4 regions of the Vibrio sp. Isolate22 genome follow, and region 1 is predicted to be linked to each of the others. Evidence: predicted binding sites of a transcription regulator. Region 1 holds the regulator's gene; each other region holds the start of a gene.
The links. Region 1 encodes CRP, which controls carbon source genes, mostly activating them, when cyclic AMP is high. Its sites were predicted from a motif close to TGTGANNNNNNTCACA; they were not measured.
Positions count from the first base shown of each region.

Region 1 (4,219 bases):
GGCATTATCGATGCAACCAACATTGCTGAGCTACCAGATGAAGAGTACTTCGGCCCATTGCTGCAAGTGGTTCGTTACCAATCGCTAGAGCAAGCGGTTGAGTTAGCTAACGACACTCGCTTTGGTCTGTCTGCTGGCCTGGTATCAACCGACGATGCTGAGTGGGAATACTTTGTTGACCATATCCGCGCGGGTATTGTTAACCGTAACCGCCAGCTAACAGGCGCAAGTGGTGATGCTCCATTTGGTGGCCCGGGTGCGTCAGGCAACTTACGTCCAAGTGCTTACTACGCAGCGGACTACTGTGCTTACCCAATGGCTTCAATGGAAGGTGGTGAAACTCAGCTGCCAGCCACATTTAGCCCAGGTATCGAGCTGTAGTTTAGATTGATATTAAGCTAAGGCTTATTCGATAGTTATGAGATAAGGGAGCGGCGTATCGCTTCCTTATTTTACCCACGCTCAGCATCAAAATTGGGCGGCAGATAATAATAGAACAAGTATGTCACAGGCTGATGGCTGCTGACTTTGTGTCTCAGTCTCTCCCTTTCTAATCCAAATCACTAGCTTGCTAGAACCTCTGACAAGGAGTCACCATGACGCCCGATCTACTCTTTAAATCACTATGGGACGATTACATTCATAGACTTTGCCCGTCGGCAGAGAAAGTACATCACTTGCTAAAAGAAGATGAAGCGCTGATCAATGATCACATTGCACTGCGTACTTTTAATGTTGCCCCTCTAGGTATTGAAACATTAGCTAAACCTTTCCTAGAACTAGGCTACAAAGCGTGTGGTGATTACTTGTTTGAAAGTAAGAAGCTAGTGGCTAAACACTACGAACACCCCGATCCAAAACAACCGAAAGTGTTCATTAGTGAGTTGAAGGTAGAAGAGTGTTCTAGTGAACTACAGCAGATCGTTGCCAAATTGGTTGAGCAGGTTGATGCAAGTAAGCTAGAGGGACATGAATTCCTATTTGGTGGCCGCCTCTGGGATTTGAGCTTCGCTGATTTCCAACTATTAGCGAAGGAGAGCGAATACGCCTCTTGGTTAGCGGCTCACGGTTACGGTGCTAACCACTTCACGGTTAGTGTCAATCAACTGAACAAGTTTGATGAAGTTCAGGCTGTGAATGACTACCTAAGTGATGCTGGCTTTACGATTAACGCATCTGGTGGTGAAGTGAAAGGCTCTCCAGAGGTGTTATTAGAGCAATCATCAACAATGGCAGACAAAGTGCCAGTGGCATTTGTGGAAGGCAATGAGATGATTCCTGGTGGCTTCTATGAGTTCGCTAAGCGCTATGCGATGGCCAATGGTGAGCTTTATACCGGTTTTGTTGCTGCATCGGCAGACAAGATCTTCGAAAGCACCAACGGGTAACGAAAGATACGATTACGGGTTTTGTCCTAGAAACTCGGATACGCTTCGCTTCGAGAATGTTTACAAGGCGAGAGCCTCATGTGTTCCATTCGTATCTCGTATCTCGTATCTTCTCTCAATAAAGAAAAAGCCACCAAATTCGCATTTGGTGGCTTTCATATTTTTGACTCAGTTAATCGAAATTAACGAGTGCCGTATACCACGATAGTCTTACCGTGTGCAGAAATTAGGTTCTGCTCTTCTAGCATCTTCAAGATACGACCTACTGTCTCACGAGAACAACCAACGATTTGGCCAATCTCTTGACGAGTGATCTTGATTTGCATGCCGTCAGGGTGAGTCATTGCATCTGGCTGTTTCGCTAGGTTTAGTAGCGTTTGAGCGATACGACCTGTAACGTCAAGGAACGCTAAGTCACCAACCTTTTGGCTAGTTACTTGTAGGCGGCTTGCCATTTGCGCTGAAAGACGCATTAGGATGTCTGGGTTCACTTGGATAAGTTGACGGAACTTCTTGAAAGAAATTTCAGCTACTTCACAAGGAGATTTAGCACGAACCCAAGCTGTACGCTCTTGGTCTTCTTCGAACAAGCCTAGCTCACCGATGAAGTCGCCTTGGTTTAGGTAAGAAAGAATCATTTCCTTACCTTCTTCGTCTTTAATAAGAACTGCCACAGAACCTTTAACGATGTAGTACAAGGTCTCTGCCTTTTCACCAGCATGGATCAAAGTACTTTTTGAAGGGTACTTATGAATATGACAGTGTGAAAGGAACCACTCTAATGTTGGATCGGTTTGAGGTTTACCTAGAACCATAATATCTCACTTCCTCTGCAGGGGATGCTTGCCGCTTTCCGTATTTTAGCTAAGCCTGAATTGACTTCTTAGGATAAGAGCACTCGGTGAGCGCTGCAAGCTATCTTGTGTTTCGTTTAAGAATAGTATCCTTTTTCAGGTACTATTTCTTGATTTTAATCGTGACCAAGCTACGATTTTTTACGCAAAATTGTGCACATGATCACGGTATGAAAAGTAATCAGCCAGAATGTCGTTTTGTTAACCTATTTTCCCGGTTTCGATGAGTTGTTGTAGGATTGGCCTCACAATGAGCTCCATAGCAAAACTCATCTTGCCACCTGGCACCACTAGGGTGTTATGACGGGACATGAAAGAACCATCAATCATGGCCAAAAGATACGGGAAATCGACGTTTTTGATGCCGCGCAAACGTATAACAACGAAGCTTTCATCTAAACTTGGAATCCCTTTGGCGTTAAGTGGGTTTGATGTATCTACGGTTGGGACACGCTGAAAGTTGATATGAGTACGCGAAAATTGCGGCGTAATATAGTTAAGGTAATCATCCATTGAACGAACAATGGAGTCCATTACTGCTTCACGTGAGTGGCCACGATCGCGAGTGTCACGAACGAACTTTTGAATCCACTCTAGGTTTACGATAGGAACCATGCCAATCAGCAGGTCGACGTGTTGAGAGACATTAATGTCACCATCAACCACACCACCGTGTAGACCTTCGTAAAACATCACGTCTGAATTTTCAGGGATATCTTGCCATGGCGTGAAGGTGCCTGGCATTTGATTATAAGGCACAGCTTCATCGAACGTATGTAGGTAACTACGTACTTTACCTGTACCTTCATTACCGTACTTACGGAAAAACTCTTCTAATGCTGCGAAGTCGTTGGCTTGTGGGCCAAAGTAGCTGATGTGCTTACCTTGCTCACGTGCCTTGCGGATCTCCACGTCCATTTCTGGTCGAGTGAAGCGGTGAAAACTATCCCCTTCAACCCAAGCGGCCTTCACGTCCATCATGTTGAACATTTTTCGGAAGGCTTCTGAGGTAGTGGTGGTGCCGGCTCCTGAAGAACCCGTCACCGCAATAATTGGATGTTTAGCGGACATGACAACCCTTGTCTTATGAGTAACTTACTTGTTAGCAATCGTTTTCCACTATAACACGGCTCTGTGTTAAGCGCAGCTTAGAAGCGTTTTGTGAGTTGGATATCAACGGTTTCGTGCAGTTCGGAAAACACGATATTGGCCTCACCAGAAGCTAATTGATGTTTCACTTGGTCAATCTTGTTTTGTAGAGAGATCTCCACGTCGCCGTAGTCTGTACCCTCACGCAGTACGAATTCTTTGATGAGGTTTTCCAGCGTATCAGGCTCGATGTCTTTCCATGGGATGATCATAAATACTTCTCTCTTTTATGTTCATTGATATGTTGATGAGTTTGTCTAGTGATGTTTTTAGTACAACCCCAATTAGGGGCTGCGCTATCTTATCAAGGTTTCACTTATATCTTTAGTAGGCTTAGCGTTATGCTGAACCTTGGATACTTTCATAGTAGGCAGGCAGCGCTTCTTCTAACCAAAATCTTGGTTTTAGCGTACTACCAGTAATGAACCCCACATGACCCCCTTTCTGGAACAAGCGATAATCGATGTTATCTGGCAGCACGAATTTAGGAATCACATCATCAGTCATGAAAGGATCGTCTTTAGCGTGGATGATCTGAGTTGGTAGCTTTATCTTATTGAGCTTAGGAAGAGCAGAGGACTGTGCGTAATAGTCTTGAGCGTTCTTGAATCCGTGCAGAGGCGCGGTAATTCGTTCATCAAACTCATACAACTTATCAATCTTCTTGATTGTCTCAGCGGTGATGTCGAGCTTCTCTTGCAGCAGGTTAATCTTTTTTAGCGCGTTTGATTTGAGAGAGCTGAGCAGGTACATCTTGTAGAGCTTAGAAAAGCCTTTCTCAATGCGACTCGCGCAACAAGCCAGATCAAAAGGGGCTGACACTATGGT
Region 1 is NZ_JAKEUW010000009.1:10,422-14,640, reverse strand. Features, by position in the region: gene astD (succinylglutamate-semialdehyde dehydrogenase) at 1-381, shown strand, start outside; gene L1D55_RS07520 (DUF1338 domain-containing protein) at 597-1,388, shown strand; gene crp (cAMP-activated global transcriptional regulator CRP) at 1,571-2,203, opposite strand; gene L1D55_RS07510 (phosphoribulokinase) at 2,444-3,313, opposite strand; gene L1D55_RS07505 (YheU family protein) at 3,391-3,603, opposite strand; gene L1D55_RS07500 (hydrolase) at 3,731-4,219, opposite strand, start outside.

Region 2 (4,219 bases), on a different contig from region 1:
ATTCGATTCGATGACGAAGTCACGCGATACACCTGTTACCGTAACTTCATTGATCCGTATGCATGGAGCTGGCAGAACGGTAACTCTCGTTGGGATCTGTTAGATGTGATGCGTGCCGTACACGCCTTGCGTCCTGACGGTATTGTTTGGCCAGAAAACGAAGAAGGTTTCCCAAGCTTTAAACTGGAACATCTATCTGTGGCAAATGGCATTGAACACGAAAACGCGCACGATGCGATGGCCGATGTTATTGCGACGATTGAACTCGCGAAAAAGCTAAAAGCCGCACAACCTAAGATGTTTGATTATCTCTACAACATGCGCCACAAACGTAAGCTGAATGAGCTGGTCGACATCGTAAACATGACACCGTTAATGCACGTTTCAGGTATGTTCGGTCGTGACTGCAATTACACAAGCTGGATTGTTCCTATGGCTTGGCACCCTACCAATCAAAATGCGGTGATTGTTGTCGACCTAGCAAAAGACCCAAGCCCGCTATTGGAACTTGATACTGATGAACTCAGAGAAAGACTTTACACCAAGCGCAGCGACCTAAATGAAGACGAGCTACCAGTGCCAATTAAGCTGGTTCAACTCAATAAGTGCCCTATTCTAGCGCCAGCAAAAACGTTAACCGCTGAAAATGCAGAAACCATTGGTATTGATCGTCAGCAGTGTTTGAAGAACCTCGCGATCCTGCGCGAGCACCCAGAAATTCGTGAAAAATTGATTGGCTTATATTCACAGGAACGTGAGTACGAAAAGAGCGACGATGTAGATACCCAACTTTACGATGGCTTCTTCTCACCGGCGGATAAAACCGCGATGAACATCATCCGTGAGACTGACCCAAATAACTTAGCAGCGTTAGACATCACCTTCAGTGACGAACGCATCAAGCCTTTGTTGTTCCGTTACCGCGCACGTAATTTCCCATGGACGCTAGATGAATCCGAGCAACTTAAGTGGGCAAACCATTGTCGTGAGTTTTACGAAAGCCGCTTAGAAGAGTACATGCTCAACCTAGAGAACCTCGCACACGAACATGAAAGTGACGAGAAGAAAATGGCTATCTTGAAAGCGGTGTATCAATACGTAGAAAAGCTAGCTAGTTAACCCATTATCGAGAGATGTAAAACCTTGAAAGAAAGATTGATCAAACTCGTTTACTGCTTAATCTCCTTCACCTTAATCATAGGTGCTCTCACTGCAGGCAACGCGTTACAACAATACTTAGACACCTCAATCCCAGGCAGTATTTTTGGCATGTTAATTCTGTTCACTGCCATGGTGATTGGTATTGTGCCGGCACACTGGGTACAACCTGGTGCCAGCCTAATTATTCGTTTGATGATTTTATTGTTTGTCCCGATCAGTGTCGGGCTTATGGAGCACTTTGACATGCTGATCGCTAACGCGCTGCCGATTATGGCGAGTGCAGTGGGTGGCACGCTCATTGTATTAGTCTCCTTATCATGGTTCTTAGATCGCTTGCTAGCGAGGGGGAAGTAATCATGTGGATTCTATTAACTATTGTGGTGTTTCTGTTTGCTCGTTGGGTAAGTCAGAAAGTGAACTCCCCGCTATGTAACCCGCTGCTAATAAGCATTGGCATCATCATTCCAATTTTGACGTTCTTTAAAGTCCCGTTCGAGACTTACTACGCAGACAACACTTGGATTACGTACATGCTTCAGCCAGCGGTTGTCGCCCTAGCTTATCCGTTATATGAACAGCTACCTCAAATTCGAGCTAACTGGCGTATCATTACCTTTGCCTGCACGCTAGGTAGTGTGATGTCGATGACAACAGCAGCAATGATTGCCGTCGCTTTCAAAGCCGACCTAAGTTTGATTGCGAGTCTATTGGGCAAATCAGTCACTACCCCTATTGCGATGGAAGTATCAAGCCATCTTGGTGGTGAAGCGGCGATTGCTGCAATACTGGTTCTTATCGTCGGATTATTTGGGGCAATTTTTGCTTACCCTATCTACAATCTAATTGGCATTAAGAGCCCTATTGCCAGGGGTTTAACCATGGGCACGGTTTCTCACGCGCTAGGTACGGCAACTTGCGCTGAAAAGAACCAAGAAGACGCCGCTTTCAGTTCACTGGCGTTAGTGCTTTGTGGCGTTATCACCTCAATAATCGCACCTAGCGTGTTTGGTGCTGTGGTCTGGTTCTATTCCTAGCCTAGACGTAAACAACCAGATTTAGCCCAAGCCTAGCCCTGTAGATATCAGTGTTTGCTTGGGCTTTTTATTGCCATTTATCCAGCTAAAAGCCGGCGATTTTGAGCAATAAGTGCGATATCAGCTGTAAAAATGGTCCTTGCAATCGATTTTAAGTGTGACCTCACTCTAATTATGTAAACCGATGTAACGGAAACAGTACAATAGCGATCGCTGTCACAGAAAATTCCTGAGCATTGCATAAACTTAAAGCCTAAGGTCAATTAAGGATTCAACATGAACAGTCGTATTACCCTGGCGCTGGAAAGTGCTCCATCATCAATGAAAGCGCTTTTAAGTGACATCGTATTAGCAGACAACTTTGACGCGACATTGTCTCCAGAACAGTTCTCTAGCCTGCTTCAAGCAAGTGGTTTAGCGGATAACGAACTACGTATCGCACTACTTCCTTTTGCTGCTGCGTATTCATACGCACCGTTATCTGACTTTTACGTTGGTGCAATCGTTCGTGGTTTGTCTGGTACTTTGTACTTTGGTGCAAACCTTGAAATCGCTGGTGCGCAACTTGGCCAAACCGTACACGCTGAACAATCAGCAATCAGCCACGCTTGGATGAAAGGTGAGCGTGGTATTTCAGACATCACAATTAACTTCAGCCCTTGTGGTCACTGTCGTCAATTTATGAATGAGTTGACTACAGCGAAAGAGCTTAAAGTTCAGCTTCCGCAGCGTGATGAAATGTCGCTACAAGAATACCTACCTGATTCATTTGGACCTTCTGATCTTGGCGTAACAACAGGCTTAATGTCTGAACTCGACCATAAGTACACGACAGAAGAGACGACTCCTATTGTAGTTGAAGCATTAGCCGCGCTTAACCGCAGCCATGCGCCATACACTAAAAATTTAAGTGGTGTGTCGCTCCAGCTAACGACTGGTGAGATCTTTACTGGTGCTTACGCTGAAAACGCAGCATTCAACCCTAGCCTTCCGCCACTACAAGTGGCGTTGATTCAACTAAAACTTGCAGGCTTCGACTTTGAACAAATTGAAAGCGCAGCATTGGTTGAAATCGCCGAAGGTAGCATCAGTCACCTAGCGGATACGCAATCTACATTAGAAGCGATTAATCCCGACATTCCAGTGACTTACTTAGCAATCTAAGTACATCTAATTAACAACCTTTTAAATAAGCAGCCCATTTTTATAGGGCTGCTTTTTTTATGCTTGTAATTAACACCACAACCCACGCAAACGTTTGCTTTTGTCGTTTAAATAAGTATGATCACCCCGTTTTCAATCAATCGTTCAAAAGATCGGAAGGAATTTCTATGTTTGGTACTGCTACTCGTGAAAATGCTACTCGTGTACTTCTATTAGGTTCAGGTGAACTTGGCAAAGAAGTGGCTATCGAGTGCCAACGTTTAGGTTTGGAAGTTATTGCTTGTGACCGTTATGCAGATGCGCCAGCTATGCAAGTCGCGCATCGTAGCCATGTACTGGACATGTTAGATGGCGATGCACTTCAAGCTATTATTGAACTAGAAAAGCCAGATTATGTGGTACCTGAAATTGAAGCTATTGCCACCAGCAAGTTGGTAGAGCTTGAAGCACAAGGCTTGAATGTCGTTCCAACAGCTAACGCAACTAAGCTAACGATGAACCGTGAAGGTATTCGTCGCCTGGCTGCAGAAGAACTCAAGCTAAGCACATCCCCTTACCGCTTTGCAGATACCTTTGAAGACTTCGCTGCCGCGGTTGAATTTGTCGGTATGCCTTGCGTTGTTAAACCAGTAATGAGTTCTTCAGGCAAAGGCCAGAGCGTTATCAAAACCGAAGAAGACATCCAAAAATCGTGGGACTATGCACAAGAAGGTGGTCGCACTGGCGCTGGGCGTGTAATCGTTGAAGGCTTCATCGACTTTGATTATGAGATCACTCTTCTCACTGTTCGTGCAGTCGACGGTGTTCATTTCTGTGCACCTATCGGCCACCGCCAAGAAGACGGCGACTACCGTGAATCA
Region 2 is NZ_JAKEUW010000076.1:817-5,035, forward strand. Features, by position in the region: gene sbcB (exodeoxyribonuclease I) at 1-1,119, shown strand, start outside; gene L1D55_RS24550 (CidA/LrgA family protein) at 1,144-1,515, shown strand; gene L1D55_RS24555 (LrgB family protein) at 1,518-2,195, shown strand; gene cdd (cytidine deaminase) at 2,472-3,359, shown strand; gene purT (formate-dependent phosphoribosylglycinamide formyltransferase) at 3,527-4,219, shown strand, end outside.
Region 2: cdd (cytidine deaminase) is a predicted target of CRP. The motif match lies at 2,352-2,367, and genes of this name have one in related genera.

Region 3 (4,219 bases), on a different contig from region 1:
GTACCTGGTGATGTGATTGAAGTGGCTGCGGGTTCTCGTTTGCCAGCAGACGGCCAGTTGATTACCGATGCTGCGAGTTTTGACGAAAGTGCGTTGACTGGCGAGTCTGTGCCTGTGGAGCATATCCAAGGTAATAGCATCATGGCCGGTGCCGTAGTGGTCGATAAAGTAGTACGCATTACGATTACCTCTAAACAGGGGGAGAACGCCATTGACCGTATTCTTCACCTGATTGAAGAAGCGGAATCACGTAAAGCGCCACTAGAACGTTTCCTTGATAAGTTCAGTCGTTGGTACACACCATTGATGATGGTAGTGGCTTTGCTCGTCATCATCACGCCACCATTATTGTTTGCTCAACCTTGGGAAACATGGGTGTACCGTGGTCTAGCACTACTGCTAATCGCATGTCCTTGTGCACTTGTTATTTCAACACCTGCAGCGATCACGTCTGGTTTGGCTGCGGCTGCAAAACGTGGCGCGCTAATCAAAGGCGGTGCAGCACTTGAGCAGCTTGGTAAGATCGAAACCATTGCTTTCGATAAAACAGGTACACTGACCGAAGGTAAGCCTCAGGTGACTGATATTGAGCCACTGTCAGGTTGGCAGAAAGATGCGATGCTTCGTGTGGTTGGTGCTATTGAAGTTGGCTCTACTCACCCATTGGCAAAATCGCTGGTGGCAAAAGTTGAAGAATTAGGCATCGATATTCCTGAGTCACACAACAAGAAAGCGCTGATTGGTAGTGGCGTGGAAGGTGACGTCGATGGTGTGAAATATCGAGTGCTTGCGCCATCTAAGCTTGATTTCGCTTTGGATGCACAGGTATCTAAGCAAATCGAATCGCTAGAAGATGAGGGTAAAACCGTTGTTGTTGCATTAGAGGTTAAAGACTCTGATCAGGCAGACAACGCGATTGGCTTGATTGCATGGCAAGACACATTACGTAGTGATGCGAAGTTAGCGATTGAGCGCCTTAATGGTCTTGGTATTCAATCGATTATGCTGACAGGGGACAACCCGCGCAGTGCTGCTGCGATCAGTGGCAAGGTTGGTATGCAGTACAAAGCGAGCCTGCTTCCAAGTGATAAGGTGTCTTACGTACAAGAGTTGTCTCAACAGTCGCATGTAGCGATGGTTGGAGATGGCATTAACGATGCGCCAGCGATGAAAACCGCGCATGTCGGTATCGCAATGGGTGGGGGAACAGACGTTGCTCTGGAAACTGCTGATTCAGCACTGACTCATAACCGTCTAACGGAATTACCAGCAATGATTGAGCTGTCGCAAGCTACTATCAATAATATCCGTCAAAACGTCGCTCTGGCTCTTGGCTTGAAAGGTGTGTTCTTAGTGACGAGCTTATTTGGTATCACGGGCTTGTGGGTAGCGGTTTTAGCGGACAGTGGTGCAACAGCACTGGTGACATTGAACGCATTGCGCCTGCTACGATTCAACTCTAAAGCAGACTAAATTCAACACTCTTATACAAAATTGCACTCTATATAAACGCCTTTAGCGGTAATACGTTAAAGGCGTTTTTTGTCTCATTAGTATGCAACGAAGGTTCTGAGATTGCTTATTTTTGTGATACCAATCGGTTTTTTGTGAAACTTGAAATCTTGTTGCTACCAATGGTGTGAGCTGTGTCACTTCATTTTATAATGAGCTTGGTTAGAGTGTGTTCGTACCCCACGAATTTACTATGAGCTTAAATAAGGGTAAAAAGCCCAATAAGCCAAAAGGAGCGAACTATGTCTCAAGCTGTTTTCCATTTAGGTGTTACTGAAGCAGATCTTAACGGTGCTACTCTTGCGATCATTCCAGGTGATCCTGCTCGTGTACAAAAAATTGCAGAAGAGATGGAGAACCCAGTATTTCTTGCTAGCCATCGTGAATACACACTTTACCGCGCAGAACTAGACGGTAAGCCAGTGGTTGTATGTTCAACAGGTATTGGTGGTCCATCTACCTCTATCGCTGTAGAAGAGCTAGCTCAACTGGGTGTTCGCACTTTCCTACGTGTTGGTACTACTGGTGCTATCCAACCTCACGTAAACGTGGGTGACATGATTGTTTCTACTGGTTCTGTTCGTCTAGACGGTGCTAGCCTACACTTTGCTCCAATGGAGTTCCCAGCGGTTGCTGACTTCGAAGTAGCGACAGCAATGAAAGCAGCAGTTGAAGAGGCTGGCGCAACAGTTCACATGGGTGTTACGGCTTCAAGTGATACTTTCTACCCAGGTCAAGAGCGTTACGACACGTTCTCTGGTCGTGTAGTTAAGCGTTTCCAAGGTTCTATGCAAGAGTGGCAAGACATGGGCGTTCTAAACTTCGAAATGGAATCTGCAACGCTGCTAACTATGTGTGCAAGTTCTGGTCTGAAAGCGGGTTGTGTTGCTGGTGTAATCATCAACCGTACTCAAAAAGAGACGCCTGATCACGACACACTAAAAGTAACAGAAGCACGCTCAATCAAAGTGGTTGTAGAAGCTGCTCGTAAAATGCTTTAAGTTGCAAAAGTGCTTTAAGTCTTAATCTGACAGCAAATTTTGAAATGGCCGCATCGATTGATGCGGCCATTTTTATTTACTGGTTAAGTGACAGAGAGAAAACAGATAAGAAAAAGGCGAGTCACTAAGTTGTGACTTGCCTTTGTTATATTGGTTTAAGAGAAGCTTGCTCTTTTTAGCACTCTTGATCTTCGTTACCGCCAGCAGCCGTAAACCAAGCTGTTAGGTGCGTTTTAAGATCTTTCAACTCGTCAGGGCCGATCAAAGCAAGGCCAAGATCTTCTGCACGTGTGATGTCGTTATGGCGAAGTGGGCGGAAGCTCACTAGCATTGCGCGGGCTTGTAGACCACCTAATAGGTCTCTTAGTGATTCCAGTTTGTATAAGGTGTCATCACCATCATCACGCATGCCTTTCGTCTTACACTCGATGATGTGCAGTTTATTGTTCACCACAGATGCCACATCTAGCTCATTTCGAACTTCACGCTCGCCAAGCTGGCGGTATACCTGAACATTCAAAGAGCGATCTTGAATGGTCGGCATGTCATCTTGGATCTGTTTTACTGTGCTGTGAACGAGAGTTTCCAGCCACTCGCCATTCGAGAAGCGTCGAGCATCTTCATTGGCAAAGGTTAGGGTGCCATTCTCATAAGTCGCAATTTTAGCTTCTACTAAATCGCTTAACAGCATATTCAGTTCACGATAGCCTTGTTGCTTCTCTGATAACTCAACATCCAGCTTCTGCTCTTTGCGACAAGTGGTTGCAAGGTAGTTAAGTGTCGCAAGACCAGGACCTAGTTCAAGTGCGTTACTTGCCCAACGTTCACCTAGCTCGTATAGCTTCTGATCGAGTTGCGGAGGTAGCTGCACATCACTGAATTCGCCACGGGCGCCAAATACGGTTAGGTAGTCATCGATAGTGATGCGGTCTTGAACTTGCGCGTCTTCTTTTCCGTTCGGGTAAAGCCAGCACAGTTTGTCACTATTTGGTTCTACGACGAAGATAGGCCAGTGGTAAGTTCGGAACACTTCGTAAACCGAAAGTAGACGGTGACGAAGGCCACAACTAGCGTTGAGTTTCACTTCTTGGCCACGAGCTTTTAAATCTTCTGCAAGGTTTTGAATGGATTCTTTAATCACTGACGTGTTTACGATCGTCGGAATTTCAAAAAACTCGCTCGTAATATCACGCTTTTGTAAAACGCTGTCTAAGCGCTGATACATATCGACTTGATTCTTATCGCCGATGAACACGATGTGCGTGCTGATCGTTCGGTTATCAAGCAGTGGGGTAAGCAAGCGAATGGGGTCTTGATCGATAATGCCAACATGAACAGCCATATAAATTCCTTAATAGCGGCTCGCTCATAAAGGTGAAAGAAAACGGGAAACAGCAAGCCTTAATAACCATATAATGACAAAGCTCATAAAAAACAAGGGCAACTCTTGATAAAAGTTGCCCTTGTTCAAATAGTTACCACTATTGGGTAAGAAGTCCCAACAATCTCACCTAATATCTATGGTTTCATCATTTATCTATAGCTTAAATTGATGAACCAAATCTCCTTGTTGATTCGCAAGAATCGTTAGGTTTTGGCTCGCCTCAGCGATCGATGACATTGCTTGATAACTTGCATCGGCAATGTGGTTGATGTCTTCAATATTGCGCGCAATATCGCCTGACGTTTCACTCTGTTCAGCAGCT
Region 3 is NZ_JAKEUW010000018.1:24,692-28,910, reverse strand. Features, by position in the region: gene L1D55_RS12450 (zinc/cadmium/mercury/lead-transporting ATPase) at 1-1,473, shown strand, start outside; gene udp (uridine phosphorylase) at 1,755-2,513, shown strand; gene L1D55_RS12440 (DUF1887 family protein) at 2,689-3,855, opposite strand; gene L1D55_RS12435 (methyl-accepting chemotaxis protein) at 4,051-4,219, opposite strand, start outside.
Region 3: udp (uridine phosphorylase) is a predicted target of CRP. The motif match lies at 1,639-1,654, and genes of this name have one in related genera.

Region 4 (4,219 bases), on a different contig from region 1:
CGATTGGGCCGTTTACAGCTTCAATTGCTTTAAGAACACCTTTACCTAGGAAACGTGATTTGTCGCCGTCACGTAGCTCAAGAGCTTCGCGAGAACCAGTAGATGCGCCAGATGGAGCAGCAGCCATACCTACGAAACCGCCTTCTAGGTGTACTTCAGCTTCTACAGTTGGGTTACCACGTGAATCGATGATTTCACGACCTAGAACTTTAACGATCTTAGACATTGAATGTTTCCTTCTCGTTGAATATATAAATGTCAAATTTAAAGGTAGCAGCACAACTTACGCTGCTACCTGTATTCCTTTTACTTCTCTAACTCGCCGCGCTGGAACTCACCAGCCGCTTTAACGAAACCTGCAAACAATGGGTGACCATCGCGAGGTGTTGAAGTGAACTCTGGGTGGAATTGAGCTGCAACGAACCATGGGTGGTTCGGGTTCTCAATAACTTCAACCAGTTTCTTGTCCGCAGATAGACCCGATACTTTTAGGCCCGCTTTTTCGATTTGTGGACGAAGATTGTTGTTCACTTCGTAACGGTGACGGTGACGTTCATGGATCGTCGCGCTACCGTATAGTTCGTAAGCTTTCGTACCTTTCGCTAGGTGACAAAGCTGTGAACCTAGACGCATTGTGCCGCCTAGATCAGATGTCTCTGTACGCTCTTCAACTTTACCTTCGCCGTCTACCCACTCAGTGATTAGGCCAACAACTGGGTATTTAGTTTCAGAACAGAACTCAGAAGAGTGTGCGCCTTCCATTTTCGCAACATTACGAGCGTACTCGATAAGTGCTACTTGCATGCCTAGACAGATACCTAGGTACGGTACTTTGTTTTCACGTGCGTATTGAGCAGCAAGAATCTTACCTTCAACACCACGGTCACCGAAGCCACCAGGTACTAGAATTGCGTCTAGGCCTTCTAGAATTTCTACGCCACGAGACTCAACGTCTTGTGAATCTACGTATTTAATATTAACGCTTAGGCGGTTTTTCAAGCCTGCGTGTTTTAGCGCTTCATTTACTGATTTGTATGCGTCTGGTAGTTCAATGTACTTACCAACCATACCAATCGTCACTTCACCCGTTGGGTTAGCTTCTTCGTAAATTACTTGTTCCCATTCAGACAGATCTGCTTCTGGAGCTGTAATGCCGAAACGCTTACATACAAGATCATCAGTACCTTGAGCTTTAATAAGCTGAGGGATCTTGTAGATAGAGTCAACATCGCGCATAGAAATAACTGCATTTTCTTGCACATTACAGAACAGAGCAATTTTCTTACGCTCATTCGAAGGAATGTTGCGGTCAGAACGACAAACTAGGATGTCAGGCTGAATACCAATAGACAGTAGCTCTTTTACAGAGTGCTGAGTCGGCTTAGTTTTCACTTCGCCCGCAGCTGCTAGGTAAGGTACTAGCGTTAGGTGCATGAACATTGCGCGTTCACGACCTAGTTCTACTGCTAGCTGACGAATCGCTTCCATGAATGGTAGAGATTCGATATCACCAACCGTACCACCAACTTCAACGATCGCGATATCGTGGCCTTCAGCGCCAGAAATAACACGCTCTTTGATAGAGTTAGTGATGTGTGGGATAACCTGAATAGTTGCACCTAGGTAATCACCGCGACGCTCTTTTGCTAGTACGTCTGAGTAAACACGACCTGCAGTGAAGTTGTTACGCTTAGTCATCTTGGTGCGAATGAATCGCTCGTAGTGACCAAGGTCAAGGTCTGTTTCAGCGCCATCTTCCGTAACGAACACTTCACCGTGCTGAGTCGGGCTCATAGTGCCTGGATCAACGTTGATGTAAGGGTCAAGCTTCATCATAGTCACTTTAAGACCACGAGCTTCTAAAATAGCCGCAAGAGATGCTGCAGCAATACCTTTACCTAGAGAGGATACAACCCCGCCAGTAACAAAAATGTAATTTGTCGTCATGTTTAACCTGAAATTGGTTGAATGAGGGAAATGGACTACTTCTGGACGGGATGAAAATATACCAGAAGCCCCTTATCGCCACAACGTGAAATCTATCACACTGCTATTTTTTATTTTTTGCTTCAAATCAATTCATGATAAAAGCTTTGGTTATCTTTTCTCCGCTACTTTTACCTCATCCCACATGGAATCAAGCTGTTGTAGTGAAAAATCGGTCAAACTTTTATCTTGTTGACGCACTTTTTCTTCCACCCCTTTAAAGCGACGTGAAAACTTCAAGTTGGCCTTATTGAGCGCAGATTCAGGGTTTTTACCTAAATGTCGCACCAAATTCACCGTTGCAAACAGCAAATCACCCAACTCTTCTTCAACCAAATCTTCGTTTGGTGTCACTTGAAGCGCCTCTTCAAGCACTTCATCCACTTCCTCTCTTACCTTGTTGGCAACTGGGCCAATTGAGTCCCAATCGAAGCCATATTTCGCTACCTGCTTTTGAATCTTTGTAGCACGTGAAAGCGCAGGTAGAGAGTTTGGTATTGAGTCTAGAATACTTTCTTGAGTTTTGCCTGCTTGTGCCTTTTCTTTGGCTTTTTCAGCTTCCCAATTCGCATTGATTTCTTCGTCGCTAGCAAACTCGGCATCCGAGAACACATGAGGGTGACGGCGTGTTAGCTTCTCATTGATGCCATCAACCACATCAGAAAACTCAAACAGCCCCTGCTCTTTCGCCAACTGGCTGTAAAAAATCACCTGAAACAGTAGATCGCCAAGCTCTTCTTGCAGATTCGACCAGTCTTTGTTGTGGATCGCATCCACGACCTCATAGGTCTCTTCGATAGTATGCGGGACAATTGTTTCAAAATTTTGTTTTAAATCCCAAGGACAGCCACCTTCTGGATCGCGCAGCTTAGTCATGATCTGTTCAAGTTGTTCAATCGGGTGATTCATCGTTTTCTTCCTATTACTGTCTTTGAATTTTTAAATTTATAACGTCTTCTAAAACTAAAAAAGGTGAGCAGCCAAAACCACTCACCTTTATCTTTATTCGTCATCCCCAAGAGTGAAGAATGAGCGAGTTGGGGATCTCAAACCGCTTGGCGAGATTCCCTATCACGTTCGTCCATCACTGCAGGGAATGACGAGGGTGATACCAAATATCATCCTAATCTCTTGACGCTCATGACATCTTTGATCTGCTCGACTCGGCTTGTCACCCGACTCAGAATCTCAATATTCGTCACTTCCAAATCGAAATCCATTACCGATAGCTGACGCTTGTAATCGATGCGACTCTTCATTGTCGTCACGCTAATCTTCTCGTTCGAGAATAGTGAGGTGATGTCTTTTAACAAGCCATTGCGCTCTAGCGCTTCCACACGCAGCGTTAGGATGTAAGAACCGACAAAGCCATTGCCCCAAACGGTATCGATGATACGTTCTGGTGCGTGCAGGCTCAGTTCACTCAACTGTTCACAGTCGGCACGGTGAACCGAGATACCACGACCTTGAGTGATATAACCTTTAATCACATCACCAGGAATCGGCTGACAACAGCGTGCAAGATGCGTCATGAGGTTATCAACGCCTTCTACTACCACCGCGTCTTTCTTAGGACGACTCTGCTGTGCTGGCTTGCTTTCCGACTCAAGCAGCTTCTCTAGCGCTTTCTTGTCTTCTTCTTCCGCCGTTGGCTTATTCACTAACGCATTGATGTGATTAACCACTTGGTTAATACGCAAGTCGCCACTACCAATACCTGCATAGAGTTCGTCTGGCGTATTCACGTTAAAGCGTCTTAGTGCGTATTGGTCGGCATCTTTTAGGGTTGCGCCTACTTTCGCTAGCTCAACTTCCAGGATGTCACGACCCGCTTCTAGGTTTTTCTCACGGCTTTGTGCGCGGAACCAAGCGTTAATCTTAGCTCGAGCACGACCAGAGTGAACGAAACCTGTAGTTGGGTTTAGCCAGTCACGAGATGGGTTCGGCTCTTTCTGCGTGATGATCTCAACTTGGTCACCCATCGATAGTTTATGAGTGAACGGTACGATACGGCCTGCTACTTTGGCACCGATACAGCGGTGTCCGACCATCGAGTGGATGTGGTAAGCGAAGTCCAACGGGGTTGCACCCATTGGTAAGTCGACCACGTCACCACGTGGAGTAAATGCGTATACACGGTCATCGAAGACTTGACTACGTACTTCATCCAGCATTTCACCAGAGTCCGACATCTCTTCTTGCCAGTCGATAAGTTTACGCAACCAAGTGATTT
Region 4 is NZ_JAKEUW010000002.1:210,936-215,154, forward strand. Features, by position in the region: gene eno (phosphopyruvate hydratase) at 1-226, opposite strand, end outside; gene L1D55_RS02445 (CTP synthase) at 307-1,947, opposite strand; gene mazG (nucleoside triphosphate pyrophosphohydrolase) at 2,098-2,895, opposite strand; gene relA (GTP diphosphokinase) at 3,105-4,219, opposite strand, start outside.
Region 4: L1D55_RS02445 (CTP synthase) is a predicted target of CRP. The motif match lies at 2,032-2,047, and genes of this name have one in related genera.